Regions from separate parts of the Pseudalkalibacillus berkeleyi genome, predicted to be linked through region 3. Evidence: a T-box and tRNA genes for the amino acid it is inferred to sense, from the RefSeq annotation. Region 3 holds a T-box; the other regions hold tRNA genes.
What was found. A T-box is a leader RNA that pairs with one kind of tRNA and senses whether it is charged. The one in region 3 lies ahead of metG (methionine--tRNA ligase), so its partner is inferred to be a tRNA-Met.

Region 1 (5,224 bases), on a different contig from region 3:
GTGAATCACGGTGAAGTACGCGTCATTATTTTTCTAGCATTACTTTGTGGATTTGCCTGTTATCAAAGTTTATTGCAAAGAGGCTACAAAAAATTATTGGAGTACTTGATTACATTTTTCGTAGGGGTGACAAGAATGATTAAGAAATTAGTTTCCACTTTTGTCATCCATCCCATAAAAGTCATATTGAATCTCCTTCTTACCTTGAGTAAAATGATAGGTAGACTGCTATCATCTGTCCTTCTATTCATTTTAGGTATTCTTCTCTTCCCCTTTAAAATCATCGGTGTTTTCCTTCTTCAAAAAGTTTTGAAAAGGATTCAAGCGAAAATGCTAACAAAACTAAAGGGAAAAGCAGGAATATGGAAGAAGCCAACGAATAAAGTGAAAGACTGGATAGGGAAATTCAAAAGGTAAAAAGGGGGCTCAAGATGGTCCAACGAAATGACAAGGTAACAGCGTTAAACGAAAACATCATGAATCAGGAACGAAAAAAACAGGAACGTGCACATCGTAGAAAGAAAGGGCTTTACAGGCGTTTAGTGGTTTTCGGTGTACTGGTTGTCATCATGTTTACCGTCATGATTTCCACACTTACCTCACAATCTACTGTCATTGCAGAAAAGAAGGAAGAACGACAAAAAGTAGAAAAGCGTCTAGAAGAAGTTAAACAAGAAAAATCACAACTAAGCGAAGAAGTGAATAAACTACAAGACCCAGATTATATTGGTGAGGTAGCAAGAAGAGATTATAATATGTCCAAACCTGGGGAAACGATCTTCAAACTTCCTAAAAAGAAAGAGGAGTCTCGTTGACCATATATTTTGGGGCATGTATAATAAAGTAAATTTGATTTATTCATCTTTTTAAGGAGGAGCAATTTTTACAATGACAATTGAAGTAGGCAGCAAATTGAAGGGAAAAGTAACAGGCATTACCCATTTTGGAGCATTTGTCGAGCTGCCAGATGGTATCACCGGTTTAGTCCACATTAGTGAGGTTGCCGATAATTATGTCAAGGACATTAACGAACACCTAACTGTCGGAGATGAAGTTGAGGTAAAGGTCATCAATGTTGATAATGATGGCAAAATTGGACTTTCAATCAAGAAAGCGAAAGACCAACCACCAAGACAGAATCGCAGGCCAGACCGCCCTCGTGGAAAGGGAGGCAAACCTAGAAGACAGCAAAATGAAGTCGTTTCATTTGAAGATAAGTTGAATCGTTTCTTGAAGGATAGTGAAGATCGCTTATCCACTATAAAAAGGCAAACCGAATCAAAACGTGGAGGACGCGGTGCACGCCGAGGGTAATTCATCATCTGCTGCTTACCGATTGTAGTAAAATCAGCTCTAATCGGAATATGCAAGCAAAAATAGAAGAAGGACTGACAGCGATGTTAGTCTTTTTTTATGCGTTAAGAAGGTATATAATTTTTCAGATTCAGATTTACTCGACGTAATTGAAAATTCCTGTATTAAGTATAAGCGCAACTAAGGCTCACCCTACGCCAAGGCTTGGCTTTGCCAAGTTTTCTTTATTTGCCACCAACAAATCCAAAAAAACTATTGACTAGGTTTTGATTATCTTGTATTATTCTTGTTGTGTCTTTAAAACATATTGTTTATGGCGGTGTAGCTCAGCTGGCTAGAGCGTACGGTTCATACCCGTGAGGTCGGGGGTTCGATCCCCTCCGCCGCTACCATTTTTATAGGATTTTAAAAAGAGCAACGAATGATAAACGTCGAATTTCTACGTTACTCTGATTTTCCGGTTCTCATGTATAAACGACATACATTCCGATCCTCAAATTTATCGTGCCTTGAACTTCTAGTTTCTGATTCGTCTACTTTTTAACTTATAATTTAAGATTTTAAAAAGAGCAACGAATGATAAACGTCGAATTTCTACTTATATCATAAATATAAATTAGGCCCCTTGGTCAAGTGGTTAAGACACCGCCCTTTCACGGCGGTAACACGGGTTCGAATCCCGTAGGGGTCACCAATACATATAATGAGTAACTGTCCTTCATGTAAGGGACAGTTTTTTTGTGCTGAAAAATGGTTGAGAGTCTTCTTGTTTTTAATAGAAAGAAGATACAAAATGCCTAATCCCAACATATATTCTAGTGATGCTCAAAATAAGTGGTGAAAATATTACAGAGCAGGCGTCAACCCATCGACATATGACTCCATTTATGTAGAATCATATAAACTTTCTTCCATCCTGTAGTCCCTTCGCCATAATTCTCATTTCTAATTCACCTCTTACAAATAATGGGTGCGTATAGACGTCCCTAAGGATAAGGGCAAAGTATCTATCCCTATTTGATATTTAAAAAATTGAATCATATTGACGCTCGGCATCGTAACGCGTCGAGAAGTTTTTTTCCCTCCGCCTTACCTTTTGACAAAATATGAAAATGGTATGTGGTTAAATAGACAACACAAATCTATTAACGGGTGGTGCGGGGAATGATGCAAAAGGTTGGAGCCCATAGCAACCAAATACTGAGAAAGTTTGTTCTTGTTGAAAGGTTGAAAAACAATATTTCCATGCATACAAGAGAAGCAATCATGAGAGTCCAGCGCGTTCTCATGCATTGGAGTTTAGTGTTATTTTGTACAGGCTTCTTACTTGGACGAGCCTTTATACTTACCGAATTATCTCCATTTGCCATTCCATTCTTTGGTGCAGTCTTATTATTAAAGCGTGAGCGAGCAGGAGTGGCAGCGATCGCATTGTTAGCAGGTGCATTAACAACCTTTGATAAAACCGGGTTGTTCATCTCCGTTGGCCTAGCCGTCTTCTTCGTTATAAATGCCATTACTACTAATCTAGTAAAACAAAGTTTCAAAATCCTACCGTATACGGTTGTAGCGGCAAGCTTCATAACTCGGATGAGTTTGCTAACTTTTGCCTCAGAGTCAATTACTACAGGGACAATGTTAATGGTTGCAATAGAAGCGGGATTAAGCGGTATACTCACGCTGATCTTCTTACAAAGCATCCCTCTCCTTTCTATAAAGAAAATTCAACACTCCTTAAAAAATGAAGAGATTGTATGTTTTATTATCCTGCTCGCATCGGTTATGACAGGCACGATCGGTTGGCAAGTATACGATTTATCACTTGAACATATTTTGTCACGCTATCTCGTGTTAATCTTCGCTATTGTCGGTGGAACTGCGATTGGCGCAACAGTAGGGGTAGTAACAGGTCTTATATTAGGTCTTGCTAATATTGCGAGTCTCTATCAAATGAGTTTACTCGCATTTTCGGGGTTGTTAGGTGGTCTCCTAAAAGAAGGGAAGAAATTGGGGGTTGGTGTCGGTCTCTTTATAGGAACGATGTTAATTGGACTCTATGGCAATGAATCAGGCATGCTTTTCAATAGTTTTCTCGAATCCTGCGTAGCGGTCGGTCTCTTTCTTCTAACGCCGAACAAAGCTATTTCAAAAATCTCTCGCTACATACCCGGGACGAAAGAATATAACCAAGAACAACAACAGTATTTACGCAAGGTGAGGGACGTTACAGCAAACCGCGTAGAGCAATTCTCTCATTTGTTCCAAACCTTATCGAATAGTTTCTTAAATACGAGTGCTACAACGATGTTGGAGGAAGAAGGGAAACGAGAGTTAGATATGTTTTTGAGTAATATCACTGAAAAAACATGTCAAAACTGCTTCAAGAAACGACATTGTTGGGTGAATAACTTTGAAGAGACGTATGGTTACATGGCAAATATTATGACCGAAACGACACCGAATGGAACATTGAAAGATCGAGGGTTACAAAAGGATTGGGAGCGACACTGCGTGCGGTCAAAGAAAGTCATTGATACGATCCAATATGAGCTCGGTCAATATCATGCGAACATCAAACTGAAACAGCAAGTGAAGGAAAGTAGAAGGCTTGTTGCAGAACAACTCCATGGTGTATCGCAAGTTATGGATAATTTCGCAAAAGAAATTCAACGTGAGAGAGAAAATCATCAAATACAAGAAGAACAAGTGAAATTAGCTTTAGATGATATTGGACTTGAGGTTGGAAACATTGAAATATATAACCTAGACAAGGGTAGCATTGACATCGAGATGAGTATTCCATACTGCAATGGACGAGGAGAAGCCGAAAAGGTAATTGCTCCATTATTATCAGACATATTGGATGAAGCAATTGTCGTGAAAAATGAAGAATGCGCAGCTTATCCAAACGGTTACTGCCACGTCGTTTTCCGTTCATCACAAAACTTTGTGATTGAGACAGGTGTCGCAAGTGCAGCTAAAGGGGGCGCTTGGGTGTCTGGGGATAGTCATTCGACAATCGAGCTTGGAGTTGGAAAGTACGCTGTTGCGATTAGCGATGGTATGGGGAACGGGGAACGTGCTCATCTCGAGAGCAATGAGACGTTAAAGCTTTTGCAGCAAATCCTACAGTCGGGGATCGATGAAACAACAGCAATTAAGTCTGTTAACTCAATTCTCTCACTAAGGACAACTGATGAAATCTTTTCAACATTAGATCTTGCAATGATTGACCTCCAAGATGCCGCGGTACGATTTTTGAAGATCGGTTCAAGTCCAAGCTTCGTTAAACGAGCAGATCAAGTCAGAATGATAGAAGCAAGTAATCTACCAATGGGCATTATTGAGGAGTTTGACGTTGAGGTGGTGAGTGATCAGTTAAAAGCAGGAGACTTCCTCATCATGATGAGCGATGGTATTTTCGAAGGTCCGAAGAATGTAGAAAATAAAGAAGCTTGGATCAAGCGTAAAATACGAGAAATCCATTCTGATGACCCTCAACTGATAGCTGACCTCCTTTTAGAAGAGGTCATTCGTACAGATTGTGGTCATATTGATGATGATATGACCGTCGTCGTAACGAAATTAAACCGCAATATTCCTAAATGGTCGACGATCAGGTATCAGAATAAGGGGGAGCAGAAACAGGCTTAATTGATTTAAATGCTTATTGAAAGATAAGGAGATTCTAGCAATATGCGAATGATAATACGAGACTCACCAAAACTAGTATAAATCCCTTCTCGGTTGACCATTATGGTAATAACAATTTGAGAGAGGGGATTTTTCGCATGAGTAAAGGGACATTACGACAAATCTTACTGATTACAGATGGATGCTCGAATCAAGGTGAAGACCCAGTTGCCATTGCGGCATTAGCCCGTGAGAAAGGCGTTGCAATCAACGTCAT
Region 2 (5,224 bases), on a different contig from region 3:
CTCATACGGAGCACTCATAAGAAAGTTTTCGACTACTTTTTAGTTAGTAAAATTCTAAAAAGGAAGATTTTTGAACCAAAAATCGTCTTTATGATTTTTAAACATCAACTTCAACATCGAAGCTGAGTGTTTGTTTTTGCTTGGTTTTTTATTCATGTTATATTTAATCAAAATGGAGGGGATATCATTGGAAAAGTTTCGTTTTGATTCGAAAGCAGTTCATTTTAACAAAAAGCTTAAGTCAGAATCGACTAGTAAGGCACAGCCAATCTATCAAACTTCAGCGTTTAAATTTTCTAATTTAGATGAATTAGAGGGTTATTTTGAAGGAAAGTCCCCTCATATGTATTCAAGGGTTAGTAATCCAAATACGGACGATCTCGGAACAGGTGTAGCTCAACTGGAAGGTGCTCCTAAGGGTGTTGCGACGTCGTCAGGGATTTCGGCAATTTTAGCAGGCATTCTTGCAGTCGCTGAGCATGGAGATCACATAGTGGCATGCGAAGACCTTTACGGTGGTACATATCAATTACTCGCTAAAGAATTACCTACCTTTGGAATCGAAGTTTCGTTTGTCTCTTTTGAATCAAAAGACAGTATTCGTTCTGCAATAAAAGACAATACAGTCTTGCTGTATTCTGAATCAATAACAAATCCTTTTTTACGAGTGGAAAACTTATCTACGATTGTGGCGTTAGGTAAAGAATATAATATTAAGACGATGATTGATAATACATTTGCAACACCGTATCTCATGCAGCCATATTTAGATGGAATCAATATTGTGGCGCATAGTGCGACAAAGTATATAGGCGGACACTCGGATATCACAGCAGGGGTTATTGTTGGTGATCAAGTCTTGATCGAAAAAGCGAAGAAGAAGGTCATGAATTTAGGCAGCAACTTGAGCCCATTTGAAGCTTGGTTAACGTGTAGAGGACTGAAAACTTTGAGTGTACGGATGGAAAAACATATTCAAAATGCTCAGAGGTTGGCTAGCTATTTATCAGAGCATGAGGGAATCAAAAAAGTGTATTATCCTGAGCACGCTTCAGAAAAAGGGAATGGTGCAATTGTATCCATTCTGTTAGGTGAAGACATTAATCCAAATACTTTTAGCGAGAAGTTAGATTGGATCGGTGTGGTTCCAACACTAGCTGGTGTCGAGACGACAATTTCTTATCCTATTGGTACATCTCATCGTGCGTTACCCAAATCTGAACAAGAACGGATGGGGATTACGAAGAGTTTAATCCGAATTTCAGTAGGAATTGAGGATTATAAAGATATAGAAGAAGCGTTTCAAGTAGCATTATCATAGAGCAGAGTGCTGCCATTTTGGTAGCACTTTCCTGTATTAGAAAAAGAATATAAGAAAACACTTGCATGTCCTATATCAACATGGTATATTAGTAATTGTCCGATTGAAACAGGACAAAACATAACGGACAGCAACAACGTCCAATTATTATCGGCGCGGGGTGGAGCAAGGAGCATAAGCTTCTAGTGAAATCACGTCGACTTGTCCTGACGCAACTAGCTTCGATAGCATGAACTAGTAGAGGAAAGGACGACAAACGGAATAAACATCATCCGTACACTTTATTATCGGCGCGGGGTGGAGCAGTCTGGTAGCTCGTCGGGCTCATAACCCGAAGGTCATAGGTTCAAATCCTATCCCCGCAACCAATTTAAAACTTACTACGTCGACTTACATCGTAGCTAGTTTTAGACTGTAGTACCTTTAGGTGCAACCAATTTAAGTTCATTGCACGACGTTGAAATGACAGCTTGCTCAATGAACATCTGGAGTACCCGAAGGGGTGCAACCAATTTAAAACTTACTACGTCGATTAAACTTACATAATACATACTTTGGACCCGTGGTGTAGGGGTTAACATGCCTGCCTGTCACGCAGGAGATCGCCGGTTCGAATCCGGTCGGGTCCGCCATTTTACATGAAACATAGGTTTCGTGTTTTTTTGTGTTTAAAAAGGTTAATTGCATGCTTATTCGACGGTAAGGCTCACCTTCACCCAGTTTTACATAATGTCAAAATATATCGAAAAGACCCTTCATTTGGGTCTTTTTTTCTATCTATGATCTCCTCCAAATGAATCATAAAAAGCGATCACTCCAATTCCTCCATGCTAGTCATTTTCCTTTTGTCATTTCATCTCATTTTGCACCTAAAACAGGACTTTCAAAAAAATTTTAATAGGGTTAAAACATTGTAGGCAATATCATGTAAGCGTTTACGAATAAACAGAGAAGTCAAAATTGTCAAAAAATAAGGTTGACTGTTTCAAAAAACGGGAGTAACATAGTCCGCAACTTAAAAATTTGACGGTTTTAAACACCTGTCATTGACCAATTATAGACCATTATTTCTTGATGAAGGGAGCGATCGACATGAGCGAACAATGGATTTACCTTAACGGCCGCTATGTAAATAAAAATGAGGCGGTTGTATCTGTGTATGATCATGGATTTCTATACGGAGATGGGGTGTTCGAAGGGATTAGAATGTATGACGGCAATGTATTCCGCTTGCAAGAACATGTTGATCGCTTATACGATTCTGCGAAATCAATCATGCTAGAGATTCCGTATAGTAAAGATGAACTAACGGAAATTGTTGCTGAAACTTTGAGGCGGAATGAACTTGATGATGCTTACGTCCGTGTCGTCGTATCGAGAGGCGTTGGAAACCTTGGATTAGATCCAACTCATTGTAAAGAACCCCAAGTCATCGTGATTGCAGAACAACTCGCACTGTTTCCTGAACAGCTTTATGAAACGGGTGTGGAAATTGCAACGGTCGCAAGTCGAAGGAACAGAGCGGATGTATTATCTCCGAAAGTGAAATCATTGAACTACTTGAATAATATTTTAGTGAAAATTGAAGCCAACTTAGCGGGCGTTAGTGAAGCGTTGATGCTAAATGACCAAGGCTATGTGGCGGAAGGATCTGCTGACAACGTGTTTATTATCAAAGGTGGCGTCATTAAAACTCCACCAGGATATGTTGGGGCACTTGAAGGTGTTACTCGGAATGCAATTATGGAAATTGCACAGTTACGAGGCTTTGAAATGCGTGAAGAAGTATTTACAAGACATGATGTTTTTACGGCAGATGAAGTTTTCTTAACAGGAACGGCCGCTGAAGTCATTGGTGTCGTGAAAGTGGATGGTCGTCAAATCGGTGATGGCAGTCCAGGAAAAATTACGAAGCAGCTATTAGAATCATTCAGACAAACGGTAACGGAAGATGGACACAAAATCTATACTCGAAAAGAAGTTCAAGCAGGGTAAATAGTTGGGGTGATGAGATGCGTAGTGACATGATCAAAGTAGGAATTGACCGTGCACCCCATCGGAGTTTACTGCGAGCGACGGGTGTAAAGACGAAAGATATTGAAAAGCCATTTATCGGTGTATGTAACTCATATATCGATATTATTCCGGGTCATATGCACTTAAATAAGTTTGCAGAAGTTGTAAAAGAAGCGATTCGAGAAGCTGGTGGCATTCCATTTGAGTTCAACACGATCGGTGTCGATGATGGCATTGCCATGGGTCACATCGGCATGAGGTACTCTCTACCCAGCAGGGAAGTCATTGCGGATGCAGCAGAAACGGTCATCAATGCACACTGGTTTGATGGGGTCTTCTTCATACCGAATTGTGACAAAATCACACCAGGTATGCTAATGGCAGCAGCAAGAACGAATGTCCCGAGTGTATTTGTTTCCGGTGGTCCTATGGAAGGCGGTAAATCAAAAGACGGTGCACCTTTATCACTCGTATCCGTATTTGAGGGTGTAGGCAAACACCAATCAGGAACGATGAGCTCAGAGGAACTTCTTGATATCGAGCAAAATGCTTGTCCAACATGTGGTTCATGCTCTGGTATGTTTACAGCAAATTCGATGAATTCGCTTATGGAAATGGTTGGACTAGCTTTACCAGGTAACGGAACGATTGTCGCGACTTCCCAAAAGCGTCATGAGCTGATTCGACAAGCTGCACACAACCTCGTCGATATGATTAAGAAGGATATCAAGCCAAGGGACATCGTGACGAAGGATGCCATTGATGATGCATTTGCTCTAGATATGGCGATGGGTGGCTCAACGAACACTGTTCTTCATACGCTTGCAATTGCGAACGAGGCAGAGATTGACTACGATTTTAACCGAATCAATGAAATTGCTGAAAGGACGCCTTACTTAGCTAAAATTAGTCCAGCGTCAGATTACACGATGGATGATGTTGAGAAAGCTGGTGGCATTAGTGCAATTATCAATGAGCTTTGTCAAATTGATGGATTGATTAACAAAGATCGGATCACCGTCTCAGGGACGTCCCTGGCTGATCGGGTAAAGGACTATCCAATTAAAAATGAACAAGTGATCCGGAAGAAGGACAATCCGTATAGTAAGGTTGGTGGATTATCGGTGTTGAATGGCAACATCGCACCGGACGGCGGTGTCATTAAAGTTGGTGCAGTGGATCCTTCGATCAAAACGTTCATGGGAAGAGCGATATGCTTTGACACCCAGGATGAAGCCCAACAAGGTATTGATGATGGCACTGTACAAAAAGGAGATGTCGTTGTCATCCGATATGAAGGCCCGAAAGGTGGACCTGGGATGCCAGAAATGCTCGCGCCAACCGCAGCGATTGCAGGTCGTGGATTAGATAAAGACGTCGCCCTCATTACGGATGGACGTTTTTCGGGGGCATCACGAGGAATATCCGTCGGACACATTTCACCAGAAGCAGCTGAAGGTGGACCGATCGCTTTAGTTGAAAATGGAGATTCAATTTTTATTGACCTAGAAAATAGAACGATTAACCTGATGGTTTCAGAAGAAGAATTAACCGAGCGGAGACAAAAGTTTGTTCAGCCTGAACCGAAAATTAAGAAAGGCTATCTCGCTCGATATGCAAAGCTAGTTACATCAGCAAGTACAGGTGGCATTTTAAAAGTTTGATAAGGATAAAACGTTGACGAGGGAAAAGTGGATGGAAGACGTATTTACAGAGAGCCGGTCATGCTGGAAGCCGGTAATACATCCATTCGTGACATCTCCTCTGAGTACCACATTGAACGCTTGTTGCTAGTAAATGAGGTCAGGTGATTCTTTTAGAAACACCTGTTATCAAAAAAGTGTAGTCTTGAGATTTTGCTGGACTCGCCGAGATAGTGTCTGTGAA
Region 3 (5,224 bases):
CCTCCAATATCAATCTTCATCTATAATAACGCTCCTTAGTATCAAATAAATTTATTTATAACCGTTACCTTTTTCTAATAACGGAATAATGCTATAGGTTTATTTTCGTTTAATTTTACTTTATCGTCATCTTATTTATATTATCACAACTGATGCTTCTAATGACATCTACAAGGGTGAATTTTCGCCTCTATCTCAATATATTTCAATAGCCTAAAAGTGGCACAATCAAACCAAATTTGCCAATTACATTCTATAATGTTCGTAATCAGCTGATTTTTTAAGTAGTCACCTTATGAAAAAGTAGCACCTCTTAGTGGTTTGGCATACTGGGGATAGTAAGATCGAACTAAAATGGTCAGATTATGTTGGGAAATGATCAGATTATACCTCGAAATGGCCAGATACTTTCGTGAAATGTCCGGATTATACCTCGAAATGGCCAGATACTTTCGTGAAATGTCCGGATTATACCTCGAAATGTCGAGATTATTACGCGAAATGGCGATATTCCTTCATAGCAATCGTGCCATTTCTTGATTTTATTGATAAAATATATAGAAACAGTCTAAGGAGTGATGAAAGTGAGCAAAAGCAAAGCTTGGAAGAAGCGTAGAAAGCTTGAACGTGAAGGCAGACGCAACCCTGAATGGAACAGAAGCGACTACGCATTAATGGATTTACAAACACGTAAGACGAAAACGAAGAAAGACAAATTGAATCAGAACAAACATAAAGGCCGATTATCTGACCGGAATTTCGATCATGATAATGGCCTTTTAATTTTTCCTTTTCACCTTAGTATTGTTTTTTGAATCGATATATTAAGAAAGCGTGAACGGTCGCCAGTAGTCCATATACAATGCCCAATACTTCCATGAATTGTTCTAAAGATAATGTCATCATCGCTTCTACTATAACTATAGCAACAAAGCCAACAGTGACAAGGATATATGTATAGATACTTGCTTTCCCCATTATTTGTTGACCTCTTTCATCTTTCCCTTCTGTTGCTACAAAGCTGCCAACATAGAATATAGAGAAAGCTAACATAAATGTCGCAATTGTACTAAAGATTGAAATCATTTTTTACCCCCTGATAGATTTACGGATTCCCATCTTCTTGATCTTGATAATAAGTGAAGAGTTCTGTGATATCAGTGTCAAGAACACGAGCGAGTTCAAACGCTAAAATTAGTGATGGATTGTAACGGTTCGCTTCCAAAGAGGAAATGGTTTGTCTACTTACCCCAACCTTCTTGGCCAGGTCCCCCTGTGATAATTTCCGTTCAGCACGACAAACATGTAACCGATTTTCAAGACTGCCTTTCTTTTTCATTTTCACCCCTCATTTCTTAGCTTGAGATAATCGTAATATATTTTTATCAAATTGTCAAAAATATATTACATAAAATTCTGAGCCACCTTTATATACATTAAATAATACGGAGGATTTTGTTAATCTGTTTAACCTCTTGATCAACCATTCCAGTGTTCGGTTTCAAACAGTTGCATCCCTCGTCTCGTCGATGTGGACAGTAAAAGATATCTTTAATGTGTATACCATTTCGTTGTAGTACATCTATCATTTGTTTTGTAATACTCTCGTATCGCTCAAAAGTTATGAATCCTTCATTGATCAAATATTGATTGGTTATGATGATTATTTCATAACCTTTAGACTGAACTTCTTGGAGTGTTTCAATCGCACCATCCTTGAATTGAGGGTGGGAAACATGCGACCATTGTTCATCAGGATAATCCTCTATGATCGTTCCATCACGGTCAAAGAAAGCTACATTGATTTTGAATCACTCTCCTAACTTCGCTCGTTCTCCTTCAATTCTATGAATATCAATTCGGTCAAATAAAGGTTTTACCTCTTTAATTTGCTTTGGTTCTAACTCAATAAATGACCAATTTGGTTTGAATGCGAGCTGCTCCTGGATTTTTTCTGCGGAAAATGGCAGAAAGGGTGACAATAAGTTTCCGAGATTGGCGATAATTTGTGTACACGTATTGAGTGTAATAGCACATTGATCCGGTGCTTCATTCACCTGTTTCCATGGCTGCCGTTCGTCAAAATACTTATTGCTCGAACGGACCAAATCGAAAATCGCCTCAAGCGCATACTTGAACTCTCCTTTTTCAATTGCTTTTCCAGCTACTGTATATGTGTCTTTCACTTTTTGTATCGCAAATTCATCAGGTTTAGCTTCAGGGATGCAACTACCGTATGATTTCTCTACAAATTTCAGCGTCCGGTTCACAAAGTTACCATACGCCCCTAACAGCTCACTATTGTGGCTATATATAAATTCTCGCCAAGAAAAATCTGCGTCACGTTGTTCGGGCCCATTAATGGCTAGGTAATATCGAATAGAATCTGGATGATAATTTTCTAATAGATCGGGTACCCATACGGCCCAGTTTCGACTCGTTGAAAGCTTCTTTTTCTCAACAGTTAAATACTCACTAGATATGATATGATCCGGTAATTTAAGACCTCCGACACCTTTTAATATCGCTGGCCAAATAATCGAATGAAAAGGGATGTTGTCTTTCCCGTGAACATAATAAGATTTTGTGGAGTCATTCCAGTAATCTCGCCAATCTTTTTCATGTTCCTCTGCCCATTTCATACTAGCAGTTAAATATCCACTTACCGCTTCAATCCAAACGTATATTTTTTTACCTTCAAATCCTTCCATTGGCACTGGTACGCCTAATTCTATATCTCTAGTCGCTGCACGATCCCTCAGACCTTCTGTTAAATAGCGCTTAGTCATTTGAATTGCATTCGTCCGCCACTTTCCAGCATGATCAGCTTCTGCTAAGTATTCATTCAGTCCTGATTGGAAGTTTTTCAAGTTGAAGTAGTAATGCTCTGTTTCCTTGATCACTGGCGTGTTTCCACATAGTTTGCAAATAGGATCAATTAGATCAACTGGATCTAGGATTGTTGAACAGTTTTCACATTGATCGCCTCTTGAATGACTTCCACAGACAGGGCATACCCCTTCTACATAACGATCTGGTAGGAATTGTTCATCTGTCGAACAATAGCTTTGTTTAATTTTCTTCTTGTAACAATGCCCATTACCTACTAGTAATTTGAAAATATGTTGCACTTCTTTATGGTGGTCTGGATGATCCGTTCGAACATACTGATCATAAGTGAATCCTAGCCTGTCAAAGCTCTCCTTGAATTCTGTGTGATATCTGTCGGTAATGACCTTTGCTTCTACACCTTCATTTTTTGCTCTTAAGGCAATCGGAGTACCGTTGCAATCACTCCCTGAAACATATAGCACATCCTCACCTTTAAGCCGGTAATACCTCGCCAATATATCTCCTGGCAATAAACTAGCTAAATGACCTAAATGCAATGACCCGTTCGCATAAGGCCATGCACCTCCGATAAAAACACTCATGTGAATGCCTCCTTTTGTAAAATAAAAAAATCCCCGCCCTAAGACAATTGTCTAAGGACGAGGATTGGTTATCTCGTGGTACCACCTTACTTTACTGAACGTTCACACGGTCAGCCTCATGAAGTACGGAGTGAATGATAATCACACTCTTATACTCTGACATTTTTAACGGATGCCAACTCCCGTCACACCTTACTAGTGCCAATAAACACGTTCAAAGTGAAGTTCAGAGGCCATTTTCAATCCAAAGATATCCGCTTCTTTTCAGCATATCGAAGCTCTCTAGTAGAATGTCTTATAGATCTACTTTCCTCATCATTACTTGGTTATATGATTTATGATAGTATTACAGATTTTGGAACAAATGTAAACATACTAAATAAAAAACCTCCCATAATAGGAGGTGATTTGTTAGGACATACATTTTTGACATGGTTTTTCATTAAATGTTGATTGTGTAGAATTCCAAAATTGGACCCAATAGTAGCTGCTATTCTTTCCGTTGTTCGTGATGACTTTCTGCATAAAGCTTTCTTCTTTAATCCAAGCACACTGGACAGAGTGAATTTTATTGTGATTATGTCCCAATACAATGAAGTACCCAGTTCCTTGTCGCTTGATGTGTTGAAAATCATTTAAGTGTTTGACAAGCCTCATTCTCGTCACCACCTAACAAAGGATTTGCAAGCTAATACTACTATTCCCTATTCATGTCGAAATCCCTTTATTTATCTTGTAATATCGCTCTTAATTTTGACAACATCCGTCCTACTCTGGTCTAAATACCAATTGGATACCGATGACAAATCAATTTGTACGCGTTTCAATGCGACCTTATCAGAAATTATTTCTTCTAATACATCTCCTTTTGGAGAGACCACTATAGAAGGACAGCCTTGATTAAGGTCAGCAACGTTAGAGCCTAGGATGAATCGTTGGTTTTCTGCAGCCCTACTGATCAAATGACTTTTCCAAACTGGTAAACTGTCAACTGAAATGACATTTGTAAGATAAGCGATGAATTGTGCGCCTTCCATACTCAGGAACTTCCACTGCTCAGGAAACCGGATTTCCCTACATAGTTGTATGCCAAAACGTACTACCCCTTGATTAGTCTCCATGTTAAAGATAGGCAGTTGAGAGCCCGCCGTGAATGCGTTTCTTTCGTGAGTTGCTAGGTTTACTTTACGATAAACCTCCATATTTCCATCCGGGGACAAATAAATACCTGCATTAATCCACTTTTCATTTTCACGTAAACTACTGCCAAATATGAGATGGACTTTCCTCATTTTCACTTGTTCAGTAAGGTGATCAAGTGAATCTTGTAGTTGATTGACATCGATTTGGTCTAGAAATCGAAGGTCATGGTCATACCCTGATAAAGCCGCCTCTGGCAAAATGAGCAGCTCTCCTTCTTCAATCTGTCCCATCATATTAAGGATATGAGAAAGGTTCGCTTTCATGTCTAATTGTATTGGCATTTGCCCTATATTCACATTTAAAATCATTTCAATCTCCTCAGTACAATTTCCGATATATTTTATTCTCATAAGATTTGAATGCTGAGCTTTGGTTGATTTTACGTTTTTCCATCAAATGATTGAATCGGATGACTTTTTCATTCAGTCTTTTATTCAGCTCTGACCGCTCGTGTTCATCTTTACAATAGGCAATCAGTTCTTCAAGTGTGACGATGTCTTTTTTCAACTGGACTTCTGGTGGAACAAATCCGGAATTTTTAAGGATTTTGTACCCGATGCGTAGTTCATCTGGCACACCTGCTAAAT

Region 1: it has a tRNA-Met gene. The T-box ahead of metG (methionine--tRNA ligase) is inferred to sense a tRNA for this amino acid. The anticodon was not compared.
Region 2: it has a tRNA-Met gene. The T-box ahead of metG (methionine--tRNA ligase) is inferred to sense a tRNA for this amino acid. The anticodon was not compared.

Annotation. Positions count from the first base shown of each region.
Region 1 is NZ_JAKIJS010000006.1:35,189-40,412, forward strand. Features, by position in the region: gene yabQ (spore cortex biosynthesis protein YabQ) at 1-417, shown strand, start outside; gene L2716_RS17945 (FtsB family cell division protein) at 432-815, shown strand; gene L2716_RS17950 (S1 domain-containing RNA-binding protein) at 889-1,314, shown strand; tRNA gene L2716_RS17955 (tRNA-Met) at 1,630-1,706, shown strand; tRNA gene L2716_RS17960 (tRNA-Glu) at 1,934-2,008, shown strand; gene spoIIE (stage II sporulation protein E) at 2,479-4,968, shown strand; gene L2716_RS17970 (vWA domain-containing protein) at 5,106-5,224, shown strand, end outside.
Region 2 is NZ_JAKIJS010000005.1:498-5,721, forward strand. Features, by position in the region: gene L2716_RS17460 (trans-sulfuration enzyme family protein) at 188-1,321, shown strand; tRNA gene L2716_RS17465 (tRNA-Met) at 1,613-1,689, shown strand; tRNA gene L2716_RS17470 (tRNA-Asp) at 1,878-1,953, shown strand; gene ilvE (branched-chain-amino-acid transaminase) at 2,414-3,316, shown strand; gene ilvD (dihydroxy-acid dehydratase) at 3,334-5,001, shown strand.
Region 3 is NZ_JAKIJS010000002.1:121,210-126,433, reverse strand. Features, by position in the region: gene L2716_RS16105 (alpha/beta fold hydrolase) at 1-20, opposite strand, end outside; gene L2716_RS16100 (hypothetical protein) at 585-815, shown strand; gene L2716_RS16095 (DUF3796 domain-containing protein) at 799-1,086, opposite strand; gene L2716_RS16090 (helix-turn-helix transcriptional regulator) at 1,106-1,339, opposite strand; gene L2716_RS16085 (HAD-IIIA family hydrolase) at 1,437-1,805, opposite strand; gene metG (methionine--tRNA ligase) at 1,812-3,434, opposite strand; T-box leader at 3,485-3,762, opposite strand; gene L2716_RS16075 (hypothetical protein) at 3,846-4,091, opposite strand; gene L2716_RS16070 (carbon-nitrogen hydrolase family protein) at 4,163-4,945, opposite strand; gene L2716_RS16065 (DnaJ family domain-containing protein) at 4,956-5,224, opposite strand, start outside.